DNA from 2 places in the Streptomyces sp. NPDC086023 genome. Region 2 is predicted to be linked to the other one. Evidence: riboswitches for the same ligand, from Rfam matches in the RefSeq annotation. Region 2 holds a riboswitch; the other holds the start of a gene.
The links. Region 2 has a riboswitch for cobalamin ahead of ACIF6F_RS03035 (cobalamin biosynthesis protein). Riboswitches for the same ligand answer to the same signal wherever they lie in the genome.

Region 1: it holds a riboswitch for cobalamin, as region 2 does, so the genes downstream of both, ACIF6F_RS21460 (energy-coupling factor ABC transporter permease) here and ACIF6F_RS03035 (cobalamin biosynthesis protein) in region 2, are expected to answer to the same signal.

The regions. Positions count from the first base shown of each region.
Region 1 is NZ_JBITRX010000010.1:240,080-243,470, reverse strand. It holds gene ACIF6F_RS21470 (L-serine ammonia-lyase) at 1-927, shown strand, start outside; gene ACIF6F_RS21465 (hypothetical protein) at 1,095-1,634, shown strand; cobalamin riboswitch at 1,736-1,934, shown strand; gene ACIF6F_RS21460 (energy-coupling factor ABC transporter permease) at 1,964-2,674, shown strand; gene ACIF6F_RS21455 (energy-coupling factor ABC transporter substrate-binding protein) at 2,671-3,138, shown strand; gene cbiQ (cobalt ECF transporter T component CbiQ) at 3,142-3,391, shown strand, end outside.
Region 2 is NZ_JBITRX010000001.1:677,760-681,150, reverse strand. It holds gene ACIF6F_RS03045 (anion permease) at 169-1,425, shown strand; gene ACIF6F_RS03040 (hypothetical protein) at 1,445-1,696, shown strand; cobalamin riboswitch at 1,826-1,971, shown strand; gene ACIF6F_RS03035 (cobalamin biosynthesis protein) at 2,007-2,975, shown strand; gene ACIF6F_RS03030 (cobyric acid synthase) at 2,972-3,391, shown strand, end outside.

The sequences.
Region 1 (3,391 bases), on a different contig from region 2:
GTCGGCGGCGGCTTCGTCGTCGACGAGGACGCGGTCGGCGAGGACCGGATCAAGCTGGACGACACCGTGCTGAAGTACCCCTTCCGCACCGGCGACGAGATGCTCCGGCTGACCCGCGAGACGGGCCTGTCGATCTCCTCCCTGATGCTGGAGAACGAGAAGGCCTGGCGCACGGAGGAGGAGATCCGCGAGGGCCTCCTGGAGATCTGGCGGGTCATGCAGGCCTGCGTCCAGCGCGGCATGTCCCGCGAGGGCATCCTCCCCGGCGGCCTCCGGGTCAAGCGCCGGGCCGCCTCGACGGCGCGGCAGCTGCGCACCGAGGGCGACCCGATGATGCACCGCAGCGAGTGGACCACCATCTACGCGATGGCGGTGAACGAGGAGAACGCGGCCGGCGGCCGGGTCGTGACCGCCCCGACCAACGGAGCCGCGGGCGTCCTGCCGGCCGTCCTGCACTACTACATGAACTTCGTGCCGGGCGCGGACGAGGACGGCGTGGTCCGCTTCCTCCTCGCGGCGGGCGCGATCGGCATGCTGTTCAAGGAGAACGCCTCGATCTCCGGCGCCGAGGTCGGCTGCCAGGGCGAGGTCGGCTCGGCCTGCTCGATGGCGGCGGGCGCCCTCGCCGAGGTGCTGGGCGGCACCCCGGAGCAGGTGGAGAACGCGGCCGAGATCGGCATGGAGCACAACCTGGGCCTGACCTGCGACCCGGTCGGCGGCCTGGTCCAGATCCCGTGCATCGAGCGCAACGGCATGGCGGCCGTCAAGGCCGTCACGGCGGCCAAGATGGCGATGCGCGGCGACGGCAGCCACAAGGTCTCCCTGGACAAGGTCATCAAGACCATGAAGGAGACCGGCGCCGACATGAAGATCAAGTACAAGGAGACCGCACGCGGCGGCCTCGCGGTCAACGTCATCGAGTGCTGACCGGCCCGTCGCCACGACGGTAGGACGCCGGAGGGGCGGTACCCGGAACTTCCGGGTACCGCCCCTTCCTTTCTGCTTTCTGCCCGGACCGTGCAACCGGGCGGGGGGTGCGGGGTGTCTTACGTGGTGACACCACTGTCCCCACATCCGGAGAATCGGGGGACGCAATGCCCTACCGTCACTTCAACCGCCGGCGCCTCGTGGCCGTGGCCACGGGAGTCGTCCTCACCGCCGGGATCGGACTCGCCGTACCGGCTTCCGCGTTCGCGCAGTCCCGCGCGGCCGTTCCCGCCACGACCACCGCGACACAGACGCCGCTCGTGGTCAACGCCCGCTGGGGCGGGCACTGCACGTACGACCGGCTCGTCATCGACATCAAGGGGTACATCCCGACGACGACGGTGAAGCGGGTCTCCGAGCTGCGCTACGACGGCTCGGGCAAGCTGGTGCCGCTCGCCGGGCGGTACTTCCTGGAGGTCAAGCTGACGCCGGCCGCGGCGCACAACGACGCGGGCCAGTCCGTCTACAAGGGCCCGAAGCTGCAGAAGATCTATCTGCCGAAGCTCAAGGGCATCGCCCTGACCGGCGACTACGAGGGTGTCGTCACCTTCGGCGCCGCGTTCAACACCTATCCGAACTACAGCACGTTCAAGCTCCACAACCCGGAGCGCTTCGTGCTGGACGTCAAGCACTGGAACGTCTGCTGAGCGTTCCCGCACGACGGAGGAGAGAGGGGCCGGGCGCACGCGTCCGGCCCCTCTCGTGTCCGGCGGACCGGGGCCGGGTTGTGGGTGATCCACACGGGCGATTAGGGTCATTGGGCCTTGGTGTACGGGAAACCGGTGTGAAACCGGTGCGGCCCTCGCCACTGTGATCGGGAAGTCCGGCTCCACTCCGCGAGGAAGCCACTGGGCTGCCGCGGCTGACCGACCGCGCGGCCCGGGAAGGCGGAGCCCGGGCATCAGCACCCGTGAGCCAGGAGACCGGCCAGGGCGCGTTGTCCATCCACGAGGTGCTGGAGAGGTCTCCCCCACTCATGCATATAGCCGAGGGGTTTCTGCCCCCCTTGCACGCGGCCGCCTGGGGCGCCGCGTCCGCTCCCTTCGTCGTCCACGGCGTCCGCGCCCTGACCCGCGAGGTGAAGGCGAACCCCGAGAGCACGCTGCTGCTCGGCGCGTCCGGAGCATTCACTTTCGTCCTGTCCGCCCTGAAGATCCCTTCGGTGACGGGCAGTTGTTCCCACCCCACCGGCACCGGGCTCGGCGCCATCCTGTTCCGGCCGCCGGTGATGGCCGTGCTGGGCACGATCACCCTGCTGTTCCAGGCCCTGCTGCTGGCCCACGGCGGCCTGACCACGCTGGGCGCCAACGTCTTCTCGATGGCGATCTCGGGCCCCTGGGCCGGCTACGGGACGTACCTGCTGCTCCGCAGGACCGGCGCCCCGCTGATGGTGTCCGTGTTCTTCGGCGCCTTCGTCGCGGACCTGAGCACGTACTGCGTCACGAGCGTGCAGCTCGCCCTGGCGTTCCCCGACCCGGCCACCGGAGTCGCGGGCGCGCTCGCCAAGTTCGGCGGCATCTTCGCCCTCACCCAGATCCCGCTCGCCATCAGCGAGGGGCTGCTGACGGTGCTGGTGATGCGGCTGCTGTCGCAGTCGAGCAAGGCGGACCTGCTGCGCCTCGGGGTGCTCAAGGGCGCCCGCGCGGCCGGCACGCAGTCCGGTGCGGCCGCGGAGGTCGCGCGATGAGCCGCAACGCGAAGATCAACTCCCTGCTGCTGCTCCTGGTCGCGGCGCTGGCGGTGCTGCCGCTCGCGCTGGGGCTGGGCGAGGGCAAGGAGGAGCCGTTCACCGGCGCGGACGCGCAGGCCGAGGCGGCGATCACCGAGCTGGAGCCGGACTACGAGCCCTGGTTCTCGCCGTTGTACGAACCGCCGTCGGGCGAGATCGAGTCGGCGCTGTTCGCGCTCCAGGCGGCACTGGGTGCGGGCGTGCTCGCGTACTACTTCGGGCTGCGGCGGGGCCGGCGCCAGGGCGAGCTGAAGAGCGCCCTGCTGGCCGCGGGGATGCCGCGGGGTGGGGGTACGGGCGATTCGGCGGCGTCGGCCGGTCCGCTCGGCGCGGCGGGTCCGGCCGATGCGGCGGGTCCGGCCGATGCGAGTGGCCCGGCCGGCTCGGCCGGTGCCGCCGGCTCGGCCGGTTCGGACGCGTAGCCGGTGCTGCCCATCGACGCGGCGGCGCACGCGAGCCGCTGGCGCCGCCGCCACCCCCTGGAGAAGGCCGTGCTGGGGCTCGGGCTGACCGTATCGGCGGTCTGCCTGCCGCCCTGGCCCGGCGGCCCGGTCGTCGCGGCGGCCTCGCTCGCGGTGCTGCTCGGTCCGGCCGGGGTGGCGCCGCGCCGGCTGTGGCGGGCGTTCCGGATCCCGCTGGGGTTCTGTTTCACCGGCGCGGCCCCGCTGCTCTTCC
Region 2 (3,391 bases):
CACCTCGTCCTGACGTGCATATTTACGGACATCACCCGGACAATCGGCACAAAATGCCCCGTGGGGCGCCGATCCGGTACACCGCTCCGCCCGCCCCAGTTCATCTTCCGTTCACTCAGGTTGCCTACGTTCAACGAAGCCACTGACCTCAAACAGAAGCCTGGGTAAATGGAGCACATAACGCTTCTCCTCGGGATCGTGATCGTTACCGCTCTCGTCTTCGACTTCACGAACGGTTTCCACGACACCGCCAACGCGATGGCGACCACCATCTCGACTGGCGCTCTCAAGCCCAAGACGGCGGTGGCCATGTCCGCCGTGCTCAACCTCGTCGGCGCGTTCATGTCCGTGGAGGTCGCCAAGACGATCTCCAAGGGCCTGGTCAACGAGGAGGGCATCCAGCCCGAAGTGATCTTCGCCGCCCTGGTCGGCGCGATCCTCTGGAACCTGCTGACCTGGCTGGTCGGACTGCCGTCCAGCTCCTCCCACGCCCTGATGGGCGGTCTGATCGGTGCCGCGGTCGCCTCCGCGGGCATCGGCGCCGTCAACGGCGGCGTCGTCGTCACCAAGGTCCTCATCCCCGCCGTCGCCGCCCCGATCGTGGCCGGCGTGGCCGCGATGCTGGCCACCAAGGTCACGTACAAGCTGGGCGACAAGGTCGGCGAGAAGACCTCCGCCAAGGGCTACCGCGCCGGGCAGATCGCCTCCGCGGGCCTGGTCTCCCTGGCGCACGGCACCAACGACGCGCAGAAGACGATGGGCATCATCACCCTGGCCCTGATCGCCGGCGGCGCCATCGCGCCCGACGCGAACCCGCCGGTCTGGGTCATCGTCTCCGCCGGTATGGCCATCGCCCTCGGCACCTACCTCGGCGGCTGGCGCATCATCCGCACCATGGGCAAGGGCCTGACCGACCTCCAGCCGCAGCAGGGCTTCGCCGCCCAGACCTCGGCCGCGAGCGTCATCCTGGCCTCCTCCAACCTGGGCTTCTCCCTCTCCACCACCCACTCGTGCTCCGGCGCGGTCATGGGTGCCGGCCTCGGCCGGAAGGGCGGCGTGGTCCGCTGGTCCACCGCCACCCGCATGTTCGTCGCGTGGGGCCTGACCCTGCCGGCCGCCGCGCTGGTCAGCGCCGGCGCCGAGCTGGTCACCCGCCAGGGCGACTGGGGCGTCGCCGCCGTCGCGGTCTTCCTCGTCGGCTCCTGCCTCGCCATCTGGCTGATCTCCCGCCGCCAGGTCGTCGACCACAACAACGTCAACGACGTGGACGTTGAGGAGCCCGGTGTGGTCACCACCGCCATCGCGGCCGTGACCCCGCCGCCGGCCGGTACCACCGCCGCCGTCGCGGACGAGGACCTCAAGGCCACCATCCCGGCCCCCTCCCAGCACCCCGAGTCCCCGGCGGCCCCGGCCGCCGCGGTCTGACCACAGAGGATCAAGCGGTATGGACATCGACTGGGCAGCCCTCGGCTCCGTCTTCGGCGTGAGCCTGTCGGCCACCGTGCTCCTGGTGACGCTGTTCACCCTCGGCATCGTCGGCCTCTCCAAGCACGAGGCGGCCACCGAGCAGGGCGATGGGGGTACCTCCCAGGCCGAAGGCCGAGGGGGAGCTACCCTGGCCCGCACGGGCGCGTACGCCTCCTTCGCGCTCTGCGCGGCGGCCGTGGCGTACGGCATCTACCTGATCGTCAGCTGACCTGACGGCTCGAACTCCCCCGCGGGACACCCGCGGGGGAGTTCTTTTGCGTGTTCCGCCGCGTTGTCCCCGTCGTGGCCCGCACTCCCCCGGGCGTTCCCTTAAGGGCAGGTCAACGGCAAGTTGACGGGCTGTCGCGGTGCGTGGTGGACTGCCCGAGCCATCACGGCGGCAGGAGAGGAAGTCCGGTGCGAATCCGGCGCGGTCCCGCCACTGTCACCGGGGAGCACACGAGCCCCGGGAGCCAGGAACTCTCACCGCCGGTTTACGTCGAACCAGGGCGCGGACCCTGAGTGAGGACATACCTGCCATGCGTGCCGACCGCGTGTTCGCGTACGGCGCGGCGGCGGGCCTGATCGGCGACCGGATCCTCGGTGATCCGCGCCGCGGGCACCCCGTCGCCGCCTTCGGACGCGCCGCCGCCGCCGTGGAACGCGCCCTCTGGCGCGACCACCGGGGCCGCGGCGCACTCCACACACTCCTCTGCGCCGGTGGTGCGGCGGCCCTGGGCGCGCTCGGCGCCCGCGCCGTGCGCTCCCGGCCCGCCCCGCTCCGTATCGCGCTGACCGCCACCGCCACCTGGGCCGTGGTCGGCGGCACGTCGCTGGCCCGCGAGGCGCGGGCCATCGGCGGGGCGCTGGCCGCCGGCGACACCGACGTGGCCCGCGAGCGCCTGCCCCACCTGTGCGGGCGCGACCCGCACTCCCTGGACGAGCAGCAGATCGCGCGGGCGGTCGTGGAGTCGGTCGCCGAGAACACCTCAGACGCCGTGGTCGGGGCCCTGGTCTGGGGCGCGGTCGCGGGCGTCCCGGGACTGGCCGCCTTCCGCGCCGTGAACACCCTGGACGCCATGGTGGGCCACAAGTCGCCCCGTTACCTGCGCTACGGCTGGGCCTCGGCCCGGCTGGACGACCTCGCGGGCTGGCCGGGAGCCCGGCTCACGGCCGCCGCGGCGGTGCTGGCGGGCCCGGATCGTCGGGGGGCGGTCCGGGCCTGGCGGCAGGACGCGGCCAAGCACCCCAGCCCCAACGCCGGGCCGGTCGAGTCCGCCTTCGCGGGGGCGCTCGGCGTACGGATGGGCGGCACCCTCGCGTACGGCGGACGCGTCGAGCACCGGCCGGTGCTGAACGGCGCGGCCGGCCGCCCGGTCGCCGTGCCGGACATCGAACGGGCGGTACGGCTCTCCCGGCGGGTCACCTGGCTGGCGCTGGGCGCCTGCGTGGCCGGCCGGACCCTCGCGGCGCGCGTCGCGCGCACCTCCAAGGAAGGCAGGGCATGAGCGGTTCCTCGGCACGGCTCGGCAGCGGTCTGCTGGTCGCCGGCACCACCTCGGACGCGGGGAAGAGCGTCGTCACCGCCGGCATCTGCCGCTGGCTCGCCCGGCAGGGCGTGAAGGTCGCGCCCTTCAAAGCGCAGAACATGTCCCTCAACTCCTTCGTCACGCGCGAGGGCGCCGAGATCGGCCGCGCCCAGGCCATGCAGGCCCAGGCGGCCCGGGTGGAGCCGACCGCGCTGATGAACCCGGTGCTGCTCAAGCCCGGCAGCGACCGCTCCAGCCAGGTGGTGCTGCTGGGCCGGCCGGTGGGCGAGATGAGCGCCCGCGGCTACCACGGCGGCCGCCAGGAGCAGCTGCTCGGCGTGGTGACGGACTGCCTGGAGCAGCTGCGGGGCACGTATGACGCCGTGATCTGCGAG